Regions from separate parts of the Noviherbaspirillum sp. UKPF54 genome, predicted to be linked through region 1. Evidence: predicted binding sites of a transcription regulator. Region 1 holds the regulator's gene; the other holds the start of a gene.
What was found. The regulator NrdR, encoded in region 1, represses ribonucleotide reductase genes. The targets are predictions, from matches to a motif close to CACNANATNTNGTG.
Positions count from the first base shown of each region.

Region 2: the regulator NrdR is predicted to act here: its motif matches at 2,691-2,704, upstream of FAY22_RS08715 (ribonucleoside triphosphate reductase).

Region 1 covers NZ_CP040128.1:927,486-935,369, forward strand. The annotation lists ZMP/ZTP riboswitch at 1-82, shown strand, start outside; gene glyA (serine hydroxymethyltransferase) at 172-1,419, shown strand; gene nrdR (transcriptional regulator NrdR) at 1,616-2,086, shown strand; gene pilV (type IV pilus modification protein PilV) at 2,152-2,721, shown strand; gene FAY22_RS04430 (PilW family protein) at 2,722-3,723, shown strand; gene FAY22_RS04435 (PilX N-terminal domain-containing pilus assembly protein) at 3,720-4,418, shown strand; gene FAY22_RS04440 (type IV pilin protein) at 4,399-4,878, shown strand; gene FAY22_RS04445 (GspH/FimT family pseudopilin) at 4,880-5,425, shown strand; gene ribD (bifunctional diaminohydroxyphosphoribosylaminopyrimidine deaminase/5-amino-6-(5-phosphoribosylamino)uracil reductase RibD) at 5,516-6,607, shown strand; gene FAY22_RS04455 (riboflavin synthase) at 6,621-7,235, shown strand; gene ribBA (bifunctional 3,4-dihydroxy-2-butanone-4-phosphate synthase/GTP cyclohydrolase II) at 7,359-7,884, shown strand, end outside.
Region 2 covers NZ_CP040128.1:1,889,952-1,897,835, reverse strand. The annotation lists gene FAY22_RS08725 (anaerobic ribonucleoside-triphosphate reductase activating protein) at 1-400, opposite strand, end outside; gene nrdD (anaerobic ribonucleoside-triphosphate reductase) at 423-617, opposite strand; gene FAY22_RS08715 (ribonucleoside triphosphate reductase) at 652-2,673, opposite strand; gene nosZ (TAT-dependent nitrous-oxide reductase) at 3,302-5,227, shown strand; gene FAY22_RS08705 (4Fe-4S binding protein) at 5,411-7,624, shown strand; gene FAY22_RS08700 (nitrous oxide reductase family maturation protein NosD) at 7,713-7,884, shown strand, end outside.

The DNA of each region.
Region 1 (7,884 bases):
GCCGGGCTTGCGGTTCCGGCGACAAGGTGGATATCCACCGGGGAACGTGAGATGTCTTTCGCCGTTCGCCTGGGCAGCCCAAATGGAATGTACGACTGAGGCTGCCTGTCTTCTTCTCATCAGCCCTCATTCGATTTCGGCATTGCATACTTAAATCGATTGGAGTTTTTCATGTTCGCAAAAGACCACACCATCGCCAAAGTCGATCCGGAACTTTGGTCCGCCATCCAGCAGGAAAACCAGCGCCAGCAAGACCATATCGAGCTGATCGCGTCCGAAAACTACACCTCGCCGGCCGTGATGGAAGCGCAAGGCTCGCAGCTGACCAACAAGTACGCGGAAGGCTATCCGGGCAAGCGCTATTACGGCGGCTGCGAGTTCGTTGACGTGGCCGAGACTCTGGCGATCAACCGCCTGAAGGAATTGTTCGGCGCGGAAGCCGCCAATGTGCAGCCGAATTCCGGTTCGCAGGCGAACCAAGGCGTGTTCTTCGCGATGCTCAAGCCGGGCGACACCATCATGGGCATGTCGCTGGCGGAAGGCGGCCATCTGACCCACGGCATGGCACTGAACATGTCCGGCAAGTGGTTCAACGTCGTTTCCTACGGCTTGAACGAGAAGGAAGAGATCGATTACGACGCGATGGAAAAGCTGGCGCGCGAAAAGAAGCCCAAGCTGATCATTGCCGGTGCCTCCGCCTATGCGTTGCGCATCGACTTCGAGCGTTTCTCCAAGATCGCGAAAGAGGTCGGCGCCTATTTCATGGTCGACATGGCTCACTATGCCGGCCTGATCGCCGCCGGTGTTTATCCGAATCCGGTGCCGTTCGCCGACTTCGTGACATCCACCACCCACAAGTCGCTACGCGGCCCGCGCGGTGGCGTGATCCTGATGAAGGCCGAGCATGAAAAGGCGATCAACTCCGCTATCTTCCCTGGCATCCAGGGCGGTCCGCTGATGCATGTGATCGCAGGCAAGGCAGTTGCATTCAAGGAAGCACTGTCGCCGGAATTCAAGGCATACCAGCAGCAAGTGGTGAAGAATGCCGATGCACTGGCCAAAGCGCTGATCGCGCGCGGCTTGCGCATCGTATCCGGTCGCACCGAATCGCACGTGATGCTGGTCGATCTGCGCGCCAAGAAAATCACCGGCAAGGAAGCCGAAGCGATCCTCGGTTCTGCCCATATGACCTGCAACAAGAACGCGATCCCGAACGACCCGGAAAAGCCGTTCGTCACCTCCGGTATCCGCCTCGGCAGCCCGGCGATGACCACCCGCGGCTTCAAGGAAGCGGAAGCGACCAAGGTCGGCAACCTGATCGCCGACGTGCTGGACAATCCGCACGACGCCGCGACCATCGAGCGCGTGAAGGCGGAAGTTAAGAAGCTGACCGACGCTTTCCCGGTATACGCACGCTAAGGCGAGGGCGGCGACGGCTGCTTCGTTGAACTGCTGGTGGAAGCGGAATGCTTTTGCGTATGATCAACGAAGCGCCATGTTCCATCTCGAAACAATGCCATATACCAAAAATATGTGATTGATGGCTCTGCGACCATGCAACAAAATTGACTAATTGATAACTGGTTGCAGAGCCTGATACGAACGGTTAACCGCTATGAAATGCCCCTTCTGTCATCATGACGATACCCAGGTCATCGACACGCGCGTGTCGGAAGAAGGGGACACCATCAGGCGCCGGCGTCGTTGCGCCCATTGCGACAAGCGCTTTACTACCTATGAACGCATCGAATTGTCGATGCCGGTCATCGTCAAGAAAAACGGTAGCCGCACGGAATATGACCCGGCCAAGCTGCGCGGCAGCATGATGCTTGCGCTGCGCAAGCGTCCAGTGTCTGCCGAAACGGTCGATGCTGCCATTCATCATATCGAAGAAAAGCTGCTGTCGAGCGGTGCGCGCGAAGTGCTGTCGGGGCACGTCGGCGAGCTGGTCATGCGAGAGCTGAAACGCCTCGACAAGATTGCCTATATCCGATTTGCCTCCGTCTACAAGAGTTTTGAAGACGTCGCGGAATTTCAGGATGTCATCGCCGAGGTCGGGCGAGAGCGAAAAAGTCCCTCCAAGTAATTCGTCTTGGTAAGCATAGGGCGAATTTTTGCGCCCGAAATGTTGTCAAATTAATAATAAATAGCATGGGTAAATCGACGAAAAACGGCTTTTCCCTGATCGAAGTGTTGGTATCGATCGTGGTTCTCGCGCTGGGCGTATTGGGAGCGGCCGGCATGCAGCTCGCAGCGATGCGTACTGCGCAACAGTCCGCCATTCAGACTTTCGCTTTTCAGCTCGCTGCGGAAATGGCCGGCGCGATGCGAGCCGGACATGGACGGCTCCTGCAAGAGAACGGCGCTGATCCATTCATCGGGCTCGATTACCAATCCGTAGCCGATGGCGACCTGCAAACGCCTGCAAAGCTTTGCTATGGAATCGAATGCAATGCACAGGAGCTGGCCGAATTTGAAATGTACGAGTGGAAAACGCGCGTCAAGGAAGCTTTGCCGGGCGGGCGCATCGTGGTATGCCGCGATTCCAGTCCGTGGAGTAGTGCCGCCAGGGCATTGACCTGGAACTGCGACGGTGCAGTGGATAGCACTGCGCCAGTCGTCATCAAGCTAGGCTGGCAAGTAAAAAATCCTGACGGAAGCCTGCTCCGGGATGCCTCCGGAATATCGGCTCCGTCCGTGTCACTGGCCGTGGCGCTGTGAATGGGTATGAAAGTATGCAGCGGCAATGACGGCGCGGGCTTGGCCCGGGCATGCAAACAATCCGGCGTGACACTGGTTGAGCTGATGATCTCGATGACGATCGGGATGTTGGTCGTGATGGCAGCGACAGCTATTCTCCTGTCCGCCAAATCAGGTTACCTGCTGCAAGACGACGAGGCGCAGATACAGGCCAGCGGCCGCTTTGCTATCGAAATGGTCTCGCGTGCGGTTCGGCAGGCCGCGTATTTTCCCGGGAATGGAGGTGGCAATGCGACGCCTGTCGAGGATGAGGTCGGGGCGATGATTGCCGGACTGGACGCGCGCAGTCTGAAAAGTGGCACGCAAGGCATCGATTCGCCGCTCAAGAAGTCGGTCAATGGCAGCGATGTGCTCGCTGTGCGATTTTTCGGCTCCGGCGCCGCAGGCAATGCCGACGGGACAATGACGAATTGCGCCGGCTTTGGCGTTGCTGCTGACGACGGGCGCGGCTGGAGCATCTTTTATGTGGCGGAGGATGCGACAGGCGAGCCGGAGCTGTACTGCAAGTATCAGGGCGCCAGCGGCTGGTCTTCCCAGGCAATCGCGCGCGGCGTTGAGTCGTTCCAGGTGCTGTACGGACTGGACACCGATGCCGACGGATTGCCGAACCGGTTTGCGATGGCGTCGGCTATCGATGCCTTGGATGGCGCTCTCGTCGTTGAAGGCACTGACGCCGCCGCGCGAGAACGGGACAGGGAGCGCAAGACCTACTGGAAGAAGGTCGTGGCAGTCAGGGTCGCGCTGCTTGTGCATGGCACGCATCGGACTCGTGCGGGCGGCATGGATGCTGATCGTGATTTGTTCGGCAAGGATTACGCGAGCGCATTCGCGGACACGGACAAGGGCGTGCGTATGCGGGAGGCGGAAATGCCGGCATCGCAGCGCGGCCGAATACGCCGGATTTTCGCGACGACGATCCATTTGCGCCCACCATCGTTGGCCTCGGAACAGGAGGCGCGATGAGGCGCGGACACTACGTCAAGCCTACACGGCCGCGCGCCTTCGCCTCCCGGGGCGATCAATCCGGAGCTTCTCTTATCGTCACGCTGCTGATGCTGACGGTGCTGGCAATGGTTGGGCTTTCGGCGGCGCAGATCTCTTTGCAGGACGAAAAGGCTTCGCGCAACGAGCGCGACCGGGAGATTGCCATGCAAGCTGCGGAAGCGGCGCTGGCCGATGCCGAACTGGACATCGAATCGGCGCCGCGTAGCTCCCTGTTTGCGTCCGATAGCAGCGAAGGGTTCGCACCGGACTGCAATAACGGCCAAACAGCGCGCTACCTCGGCTTGTGTCTATCGGGGCGGAATATCCGGCTAGCTTGGCAAGCGATTGATTTCGCGAGCGCGAAGTCCGTGCCGTACGGGCATTTCACCGGGCGCATGCTGCCAGCCGGTGCCGGGCCGCTGCCAATGCACGCGCCGAGGTACATCATTGAACTCATGCCCGACGACGAAGCCGGTGGTGCGACGCAGGAAACATATCACTACCGGATTACCGCCATCGGTTTCGGCGCAGCGAATGCCACCCGGGTGATGCTGCAAACGCTTTACCGAAAAGCGGGGAAGGGCGGCAAGGAACAGGCGATGCCGGTCGGCCGGCTCAGCTGGCGAGAAATACCGAACTGGAAGGAATTGCACGATGCTCTTGCAAGAAAGTAAGAACTCATTTGATCTTATGGATGAACCGCACGGATTCACGCTCACCGATCTCATGATTGCCCTTGCCATCGCCGGCCTGTTGACGGCGATGGCCATACCCTCGTACCGGGAGTCGGTGCGCAAGAGCAGGCGCGCCGAAGGCCGGGCAGCATTGATGCAAGTGATGCAGCAAGAAGAGCGCTTCTATTCAGCGCACAACAGCTACATCCGTTTTCATTCTTCCTCGTCGGACGAGGAGGAAAGAAAATTCAAGTGGTTCTCCGGGAATAGTGCGAAAAGCAGCGCATACGAGATCAAGGCGGAACCGTGCCAGGATGAGTCGATCGAAAACTGCGTGCAGTTGACGGCCATGCCGGGAACGTACAACGTGGATCTGAAATTCAGGGATCGGGAATGCGGCGATCTCGTCCTGACCAGCACTGGAGTCAAGACAGCCAACAACCCGGACTGCTGGAACTAGCATGCGGGTCGTCATCAGGCATGCAGGATGGAACGATGGATTCTCGCTGCCGGAATTGCTGATTGTAGTTGCCATCGTCGGGATTTTTGCATCGCTCGGCGCACCCAGCTTCCGGGACATGATCGAGCGCCAACGGATAGCGACGACGGTCAATGATTTTTTCGCCGCGATCTATCTAGCCCGCTCGGAGGCAATCCGGCTGGGCGCACGGGTCGATCTTGTTCCGAAGGATGCGGCTGGCGACTGGTCCAAGGGCTGGGTGGTCTTCATCGATGAAAACGGGAACCAGAGACCGGATGGTCGCGAACGGATCGTCTTTTCTCATGAGGCGGCGCGCGGAACGAGCATTGCGGCCAGCCTGACCGATTCAAAAGTACAATATCTGGCATATACCGGCTCCGGCCGCACGCGCACCAATTCCAGCAGCCAGACTACGCAATTCGGCTCCTTCACGTTCAAGCTCGGCAGCCAGACCAGGAAGATCAAGCTGAATTTCCTGGGGCGCCCGCGTGTCTGCAATCCGGACACCGACGGTGCCAGTTGCTGAGCAACTGATCGATTCGTCTTTGGCGATAGAATGGAGCCGGCCTGCGCAGGACGCCGGCATCGAATTCAATAACCGAACATAGTCAATCCCGTGGAAATTACCAGCGATCGGCAAGGCATCGAACGCGCCTTGCAATGGGCGTCGAAAGGCATGTTTACCACCTCGCCGAATCCGCGCGTCGGTTGCGTGATCGTCAAGGACGGACAAGTCATCGGCGAAGGGCATACGCAGCCGCCCGGGCAGGCGCATGCGGAGGTGCAGGCGCTCAATGATGCCGCCCGTCGCGGCGCGGACGTGCGTGGTGCGACAGTCTATGTGACCCTGGAACCCTGCAGCCATTTCGGGCGCACGCCGCCCTGCGCGGACGCCCTGGTCAGGGCGGGCGTGGCCAGAGTGGTTGCTGCAGTCGCCGATCCCAATCCGCTGGTGGCCGGGCAGGGCCTGGAAAAGCTGCGCGCCGCCGGTATCGACGTGACCTGCGGCGTGCTGGAGGAGGACGCCCGCGACATGAATATCGGATTCATGTCGCGCATGCGTAGCGGCAAGCCCTGGATACGGATGAAAGCTGCCGCCAGCCTGGACGGCAAGACGGCGCTCCACAATGGCCATAGCCAGTGGATCACCTCCAGTGCCGCGCGCGATGACGGCCACTGGTGGCGCGCTCGCGCGTGCACGGTGCTGACGGGAATCGGCACCGTGCTGGCGGACGATCCCCAACTGAACGTGCGGGCCATCGAGACACCTCGTCAGCCGCGCCGTATCGTCATCGACAGCCAGCTTCAAATAAGCCCGCAAGCGCGCATATTGGAGGGCGGTGGCACATGGGTCGTTGCCGCGCATGGCGATCCCGAAAAGGAAGCGCGATTGCGCGAACGCGGCGCCGAAGTCATCGTGCTTCCAAATGCCCATGGAAAAGTGGACTTGCCGGCGCTGATGCTTGAGCTCGGCAGGCGCCAGGTCAACGAAGTGCATGTCGAGGCAGGATTCAGGCTGAACGGTTCGTTGATCCGCGAAGGCTGCGTCGACGAATTGCTGCTCTATCTCGCGCCCAGCCTGTTGGGCGATGCGCAAGGCCTGTTTGATTTGCCGGCGCTCGCCAGCCTCGATGGCAGGAAGACGTTGTCGTATCACGAAGTCAAGCAAATCGGACCGGATTTGCGTATCCTTGCTCGTTTCATTTAATCGGATTTCAAGCATGTTTACCGGAATCGTCGCCGCCGTCGGCAAGATCACTTCCATTTCTCCATTGGGCAGTCAAGCCGATGCCGGCGTGCGCCTCGCTGTCGATGCCGGCGCCTTGCCGATGGCCGACGTCGCCCTCGGCGACTCGATTGCATTGAATGGCGCATGCATGACTGTCGTGCAAAAGACAGATCAGGGTTTCGTGGTCGACGTGTCGCGCGAGAGCCTCAACCGCACCGCAGGCCTGGATGCGCTGGGAGAGGTAAATCTGGAAAAGGCACTGACATTGGCCGAGCGCCTGGGCGGACACCTGGTGTCCGGCCATGTGGACGGCCTGGGCGTAGTGCGCAAGTTCGAGCCGGTCGGCGAATCGATGGAGCTGGTGATCGAAGCGCCGAAGGATCTCGCCAAGTATCTCGCCTATAAAGGTTCAATCGTGGTGAATGGCGTGTCGCTGACCGTCAATCGCGTCGTGGATAGTGCCAGCGCATGCGAGTTCTCGATCAACCTGATCCCGCACACGGTCGAGGTGACCACGCTCAAGCATCTGAAGCCGGGCGTGAAGGTCAATCTGGAAATCGACCTGATTGCGCGTTATGTCGAGCGGATGCTGAGCCTGAAAGCCTGATTTTCGGCTGTTCGATAGCCTGCCTGGGCGGCGCGAGGCGACAAAACCTGTCGATACTTGCGGTCTTGAAAGTTGGAAGCAGCCTAAATCCTTTAAAATAGCGTGCTACATAGGATTTAAGTCATGGTTATTTCAACAACACAAGAAATTGTCGCCGAGCTGCGCGCCGGCCACATGGTCATCCTGGTCGACGAAGAAGACCGCGAAAATGAGGGGGACCTGGTCCTCGCCGCCGAGTTCGTGACGCCCGAGGCAATCAACTTCATGGCCAAGTACGGCCGCGGGCTGATCTGCCTGACACTGACGGAAGAACGTTGCAACCAATTGAACCTGCCGATGATGACTGCCCGTAACGGGACGTCGTACGGCACGGCGTTCACGGTATCGATCGAAGCGGCCGAAGGCGTTACCACCGGCATTTCAGCCGCGGACCGAGCCAAGACCGTGCAGGTCGCGGTGGCGAAGAATGCCAAGCCTTCCGACATCGTGCAGCCGGGTCACATTTTCCCGTTGAAGGCGCAAAAGGGCGGCGTGCTGATGCGCGCCGGTCATACCGAAGCAGGGTGCGACCTGGCCGACATGGCCGGCTTGACACCGGCGGCGGTGATCTGCGAAATCATGAAGGACGACGGCACCATGGCGCGCCTGC
Region 2 (7,884 bases), 960 kb from region 1:
TGTCGGGAACGCCGGTCACGCTCTCGTACTGGTCGAACGGCGCCTTGATATCGATCCCGACCCAGTCAAGCAGCGGCAGTACCTCTTCCAGTTGTCGCGGATAGGCACCGCCGGTATGCAGGCCCACGTCGAAGCCTAGCTTGCGGACATCGCGCATGGCATTTGCCAGGCCGGGGTCGAGTGTCGGTTCGCCGCCCGAAAACACGACACCGTCGATCAGGCCGACGCGCCTTTGCAGCAGGCCGAGCACGCGCGGCCATTGCAGCGGGCTCTTGTGCGGCCGCGGTTGCAGGTGAGGGTTGTGGCAATAGCCGCAGCGCCATGCACAGCCTTGCGCGAAGACGACCGCGGCCAGCTTGCCGGGGAAATCGGTGGCGGTGAACGGCGTGACGCCGCCCACCTTCAGCAAGCGCTGCGCCGGCTCAGTCGCTGTGCTGCGCGCACTGCTCACTGAAATACTTACGCTCATGGAATTCTCCTTTCTTGCCTATATTAAATGAGGACAGCGGGCGGTGGTAGCCCATTACGCGTGTCCAGATTTCGCAGCGCTGGCGTTCTGCGTCGGTCAGGATGATTTGCTTTTTCGCGAGTGCTGTTTGATTGCTCAGATCGGTCATGATCTTCCTCCTTTTGGGTTGATGTGGACGGGCGTTACTGCGTTTCCGCTTCCTGCTCCTTGCGCGCGATGATCTCTGCATCGCACTTCGGGCAGAACTCGTGGCTGCCGCTCAAGTAGCCATGCTTCGGGCAGATCGAGAAGGTCGGCGTCACTGTGATGTAGGGCAGGCGAAAGCGCGACAAGGCACGCTTGACCAGCGAGCGGCAGGCGTCGGCGCTGGAGATCGCCTCGGTCATGTATAAGTGCAGCACTGTGCCGCCGGTGTACTTGCGCTGCAGGTGGTCCTGGCGTTCGAGCGCCTCGAATGGATCGTCGGTGAATCCCACCGGCAGCTGCGACGAGTTGGTGTAGTACGGCTTGTCCTTCGTGCCGGCCTGCAGGATCTCCGGGAAGCGCTTGCGGTCTTCCTTGGCGAAACGATAGGTCGTTCCTTCGGCCGGCGTTGCTTCCAGGTTGTACATGTGACCGGTCTGGTCCTGGAACTGCAGCATGCGTTCGCGTACGTGGTCCAGCACCCGTACCGCGAAGGCATCGCCCCATTCGGTGGTGATGTCGTGCTCGTCGCCGGTGAAGTTGCGGATCATCTCGTTGATGCCGTTGACACCGAGCGTCGAGAAGTGGTTGCGCAGCGTGCCGAGATAGCGCTTGGTGTACGGGAACAGGCCGTTGTCCATGTGGCGCTGGATTACCTTGCGCTTGATTTCGAGGCTTGTCTTGCCAAGCTCCAGCAGTTCATCGATGCGCTGCATCAGGCCCGCCTCGTTGCCTCGGTAGAGATGGCCGAGGCGCGCGCAGTTGATCGTCACTACGCCGAGCGATCCGGTCTGCTCGGCAGAGCCGAACAGGCCGTTGCCTCGCTTGAGCAGTTCGCGCAAGTCGAGCTGCAGGCGGCAGCACATCGAGCGGATCATGTTCGGGCTCAGTTCCGAATTGATGAAGTTCTGGAAGTAGGGCAGGCCGTAGCGCGCCGTCATCTCGAACAGCAGTTCCGCGTTCGGGCTGTCCCAGTCGAAGTCGCGCGTGATGTTGTAGGTCGGGATCGGGAAGGTGAACACGCGACCCTTGGCGTCGCCGGCCATCATCACTTCGATGTAGGCGCGGTTGATCATGTCCATCTCTGCCTGCAGCTCGCCGTAGGTGAACGACACTTCCTTGCCGCCGATGACCGGCACCTGTTCGCGCAGGTCTTCCGGGCACACCCAATCGAAGGTGAGGTTGGTGAACGGTGTCTGCGTACCCCAGCGCGACGGGACGTTCAGGTTGTAGATCAGTTCCTGCATGTACTGCTTGACATCGCCGTAGGTCAGGTTGTCCTTGCGGATGAAGGGGGCCATGTAGGTGTCGAACGAACTGAACGCCTGGGCGCCGGCCCATTCGTTCTGCAGCGTGCCTAGGAAATTGACGATCTGGCCGACCGCGCTCGACATGTGCTTCGGTGGGCCGGACTCGACCTTGCCCGGTACGCCGTTCAAGCCTTCGTTCAGCAGCGTGCGCAGCGACCAGCCGGCGCAGTAGCCGGACAACATGTCGAGGTCGTGGATGTGGATGTCGGCGTTGCGGTGCGCTTCGCCCACTTCCGGCGGGTACACGTGATTCAACCAGTAATTGGCGATCACCTTGCCCGAGACGTTCAGGATCAGGCCGCCGAGTGAGTAACCCTGGTTGGCGTTGGCGTTGACGCGCCAGTCAAGCTGCTCGAGGTACTCGTTGATCGAGGATTCGACATCGACCAAGGTCTTGCGGTCGCTGCGCAGCTTCTTGCGCTGTTCGCGGTAGACCACGTAGGCACGCAGCGTCTTGCGATAGCCGGCGTCGAAAAGCACCGATTCGACTGCATCCTGGATCTGCTCGATGTGCGGCGCGCTCGAGCCTTGTAGCTGGATGCGCTGCATGACGGTTTGCAGCGTCAGCGACTCGGCTTCTTCATGCCCGAATTCGCCTGTGGCTTGGCCCGCGCGCAGTAGTGCGGACAGGATCTTGTTCGGATCGAACGGCTTGGTACTGCCATCGCGTTTGATGATATGGGTGAGGAAAGTGATTGCGCGCGGCGTCATTGCATCTCCTAGATTTGCACAACATATTGTGGTTGCGGCGATATTAATCACTAAATCTGGGGTGAGCAATGCGAGCAATAGGAATTTTTTAATTTCTTGATCTGAATTAATTCGAGATTTTGGCGGCGCGCCGCCCAGAAATTCTTGATCCTAAGTAAGTGCGTAACGGGATATGCATGCAATGCGGTGGCGCTGCGGCGGTCTTGATAATCCGCCTACTCCGTAAGGTCTAGAGACCAATGCCGGCGCCTACGCCGAAAGGACTATGGCGATAGCTATTTTGGCTGCGCACATCCTCCCTATAACGGATGTCGTGTATTTTCCAAAAGACATATGCTTCTACCGCTTTTTTTACTGCGGAGTTACGAGCTTGGGCAAATGGCCGTCGGAATGGATTGCTTGATGTAAATCATTTGTTGCTCATTCTCAAGAAATATATGCTTTCTCGCGCAATTTCCTAGTTGCTCCTTCCCAATGAAGTCTTTTGGCTTCACTGGGACAAGATTGATCTAGATCATATTTTTTGCGGAGAGGTGCCGCCGATAATATGCATCGACAAGACATCTTAAATTGATTTTTTGCAACAGATTTTCTTAATTCAATGGCATCCGATACAGGAAAGGTAAACATGGACAACGCCAAGAAGACCAAGTTGAACAAAGATGAGCCGGCAGTGGGAGCCCGCCGCCGGTTTTTGGGCCAGAGCGCATTGCTGGGCCTCGCAGGTGCTGGTCTTTTGACTGGCTGCAAGGAGGATGCACCGGTAGCGAAGGCATCGGCGTCGGCCTCTGCGCATGCAGCCGGCGGGTCGCATGAAGTCGCGCCCGGCCAGTTGGACGATTACTATCTGTTCTCCAGCGGCGGTCACTCGGGCGAGATGCGCATCATCGGCATTCCGTCGGGCCGCACCCTGCGCCGCATTCCGGTGTTCAACATCGACCCGATGGTTGGCTGGGGCATCACCAACGAATCGAAGGCCATCATCGGGACCAAGCCGGACGGCAGCCTGAAATACAAGACAGGCGACACCCACCACGTGCACGGCAGCTACAAGGACGGCACCTACGACGGCAAGTACCTGTGGGTCAACGACAAGATGCATTCCCGTATCGCGCGCGTTCGCATGGATACGATGGAGTGCGACAAGATCACCGAACTGCCGAACGTGATGGGCTATCACGGCACCTTCCCGGACAAGCGCGACCCGGTCGACCCGAACATCAACTACACCACCCGCGTCTTCTGCGGCGGTGAATTCCATGTCCCGTTCCCCAACGACGGCCGCGATCTGGAAGATCCGAGCAAGTGGGGCGTGCTGTTCAGCTGCGTCGACGCGGAGTCGATGGAAGTGCGGTGGCAAGTGCGCATCGACGGCAACTGCGACTTGGTTGCCACGTCGTACGACGGCAAGTATGCCGCGACCAACCAGTACAACACCGAGAATGCCGCCGACCAGGCTGGCATGATGGCCGCCGAGCGCGACGCCTGCGTGTTCTTCGACATCGCCCGCATCGAAAAGATGATCAAGGATGGCAAGTACACCACGATCGGCAATTCCAAGGTGCCGGTGGTCGACGGCCGCAAGGCAGCGAACCAGGATCCCAAGACCGCGCTCACCTGCTACGTCCCGGTCGGCAAGAACCCGCACGGCGTGAACGCCAGCCCGGATGGCAAGTACTTCGTCTGCTCCGGCAAGCTGTCGCCGACGGCGACCGTGATCGAAGTGGCGCTGGTTGAGAAGTGGTTCAACGGCGAGCTGAAGACTGAGCGCGACGCAGTGGTTGCGGAGCCGGAAATCGGCCTGGGCCCGTTGCATACCGGTTTCGACGGCAAGGGCAACGCCTTCACCACGCTGTTCCTGGACAGCCAGATCGTCAAGTGGAACGTCGACGCCGCCATCAAGCAGTTCAAGGGCGACAAGAACGCAAAGGTCATCCTGGACAAGGTCGACGTGCACTACCAGCCGGGCCACGGCTATGCGTCGATGGGCGAAACCAAGGAAGCTGACGGCAAGTATTTCAACTCCGGCAATAAGTTCTCGAAGGACCGCTTCCTGCCGGTGGGCCCGCTGCATTCCGAAACCGAGCAGATGATCGACATCACCGGCGACAAGATGAAGATCATTTCCGACCACACCGCCTATCCGGAACCGCATGACGCGATCATCGTGCGCCGCGACATCGTCAAGACGCGCCAGATCTACAACATGGACGACTTCCCGAACGCGGTCAAGCCGGAAAACGCCGGTATTACCCGCGAAGGCAAGAAGGTGCATGTGCGCCTGATGTCGGTGGCGCCGGCGTACAGCATGCCGGTGATTAAGGTGAAGAAGGGTGACGAAGTCACGATCACGTTGACCAACCACGACAAGGTGGAGGATCTGACCCACGGTTGCGCGATCCCGAACTACGACATCAACTTCATCGTCAATCCGCAGGAAACCAAGTCGGTAACCTTCAAGGCCGACAAGCCGGGCGCTTACTGGATGTATTGCACCCACTTCTGCCACGCGCTGCATCTGGAAATGCGTAGTCGTTTCCTGGTGGAGGCATAACAGGCACCCGGTGCTTTGCGTAGGGCGGGCACGGCAGTCCCGCCCTACGGTTTTTTTAGAGCCTGTTTCCATGTGGAGCAGGTTCTGATGAAAGATTTTTCGCCGCACGCTGTTGCGCCGAGAAAAAGCACGCATTCAACGCATGCCGACTGGAACGCTTCGGAAATGCTCAAGCAAATCAACATGAACCACTCTCTTCGTCGGCAATGGCTGTTGCAGCTGGCGCTGTTCCTCTGGGTCGCAATCGCCGGCCTGATTGTCGCGCCGCGCGCCAATGCCTCGATGTACGACACGCAGCTTCCGCCCGAACTCACGAACGGCCCGGACCTGTGCGCCTACGCGCCGTGCGGCGAGGTGATGCCGTCCGCACAACACTTTTCCAAGCGCAAGGGCGCGCCCGCCTATGTCGAAGCCTATGCCGACGACAACGGCAAGCAGCGCGTGGTCGGTTACGTTTTCTTGTCTACCGACGTGGTAGACATTCCCGCCTATTCCGGCAAGCCGGTCATTACGCTGATCGGCATGGACACGAAAGGCATCATCACCGGCGTGCGCGTGTTGAAGCACTCCGAGCCGATTCTGCTGGCCGGCATTCCCGAGTCGGTCCTGGTCAAGTTCGTTCAGCAATATATTGGCAAGTCCGCCGCGGCCAAGCTGGAGATCGGCCACGGTCAGAGCGATGACGGCGCGGTCGGACTGGACGCGATTTCCGGCGCGACGGTGACCGCAATCGCGGAAAACCAGGTGATTGCGCAAAGCGCCTACGAGATCGGCAAGCAGGTCGGCATCTTCAAGGTGACGGCAAGGCCGCGCGCGCACTTCACGCCGCTGCGCGAAAAACTGGACTGGGCCGCGCTGGAAAAGGAGGGCAGCGTCCAGCACTTAGTGGTGCAGGCGTCCGACATCGGCAGCGGCGACAGCGACCGGCCTTACATGGATCTGTATTTCGGCTACCTGAATACGCCGACGCTGGGCATCAGCCTGTTGGGCGAGCACGGCTATGAGCGCCTGATGCAGGATCTGAAACAGGATGAGCACGCGATCTTCGTCGTCGCCAACGGCCAGGTGTCTTTCAAGGGCTCGGGCTTCGTGCGCGGCGGTATCTACGACCGCATCCAGGTCAGGCAAGATTCCGGCACCTTCACCTTCCGCGACACCGACTACCAGAACCTGTACCACCTGCAGCCGGGCGATGTGCCGTCCTACAAGGAATCCGGCATCTTCATCGTCCGTTCCGCCAATTTCAATCCAGCCTGGCCGTGGAAACTGATCTTCCTTGCCAACAAGGTCGATCCCGATACGCGCGCCAAGTCGTTCGCGCACTTTGATCAGGAGTACTGGCTGCCGGCGCGCTATCTGGAAGGCGGGCGGCCCAAGGTGCAGCGTCCGCAGGCGGCGTGGAAGCTCGCCTGGGAAGGTAAGAAGCTGGAGATCGCACTGTTCGTGATGTTCCTGGCGGTGACGGCCGGGCTGTATTCGCAGCGCGATCGCCTGGTGCGCGCCTCCAAGCGCAAGCACAAGCCCTGGATTTCTATTCCGCGCCATTTGCTCTGGATTTTCTCGGTGGGATTCGTCGGGCTGTACCTGAAGGCCCAGCCGTCCATCACGCAGGTGATGACCTGGTTCCATTCGCTGATCCACCAGTGGAAGTGGGAGCTGTTCCTGTCCGACCCGTTCATCTTCATCTTCTGGTGGTTCCTGATCATCAGCGTGGTGGTGTGGGGCAGGGGACTGTTCTGCGGCTGGATGTGCCCGTTCGGCTCGCTGCAGCACCTGGCCTTCAAGCTCGGACAGCTCATCGGCCTCAAGCGCTTCCAAGGTCTATTGCCGAAGAAACTGCATGACAAGCTGAAATGGATCAAGTACGTCGTGTTCGCGGTGCTGGTCGGCGTGTCGTTCTATTCGATGGAAATGGCGGAGCACCTGGCCGAGATCGAGCCGTTCAAGACCACCTTCCTGGTGGGCGTGTGGAACCGCTCCTGGCCGTTCGTGCTGTTCGTCGGCGCGATCCTCGGTATCTCGATCTTGAGCGAGCGACCGTATTGCAAGTACATCTGCCCGCTCGGCGCCGGGCTGGCGATTCCATCCACCTTCCGCCTGTTCGGTCTCAAGCGCAAGCAGGAATGCACGACCTGCCACGCCTGCGCCGCCGGTTGCGGCTCGCACGCGATCGACGCGCAGGGCAAGATCGACCAGCGCGAGTGCCTGCTGTGCCTCGACTGCATGGTAATGTACTACGACGATCATGCCTGCCCGCCGCTGGTGAAGGAGCGCAAGTCGCGCGAAAAGGCAGGGCTGCCGCTGACCCCGATCGACGGCAAGGGCTATTTCATTTCGCTTGACAGCGTGCGCCGCAATTTATCGGAAAAGACGGCCGAATTGAAAAAGGCAGGGTAATCATCGTGAAAGACGATCGCAACGGAGTTCTTTGGTGAAGTGTGCGCGCAGTACGGGCAAAGCCGGCGCATTGCTGGCCGGTTTGCTCATGGCAGTCGGCAGCGGCGCGTGGAGCGCGGTGCTGCAGGTCAAGCCCGGCCAGTCGATCGCGGCGGCGATACGGACCGCGCAGCCGGGCGACACGATAAGGATCGAACGCGGCACCTATGCCGAGCGCCTGACGATCAACAAGCGGCTGACGCTGCAAGGCCTCAACCATC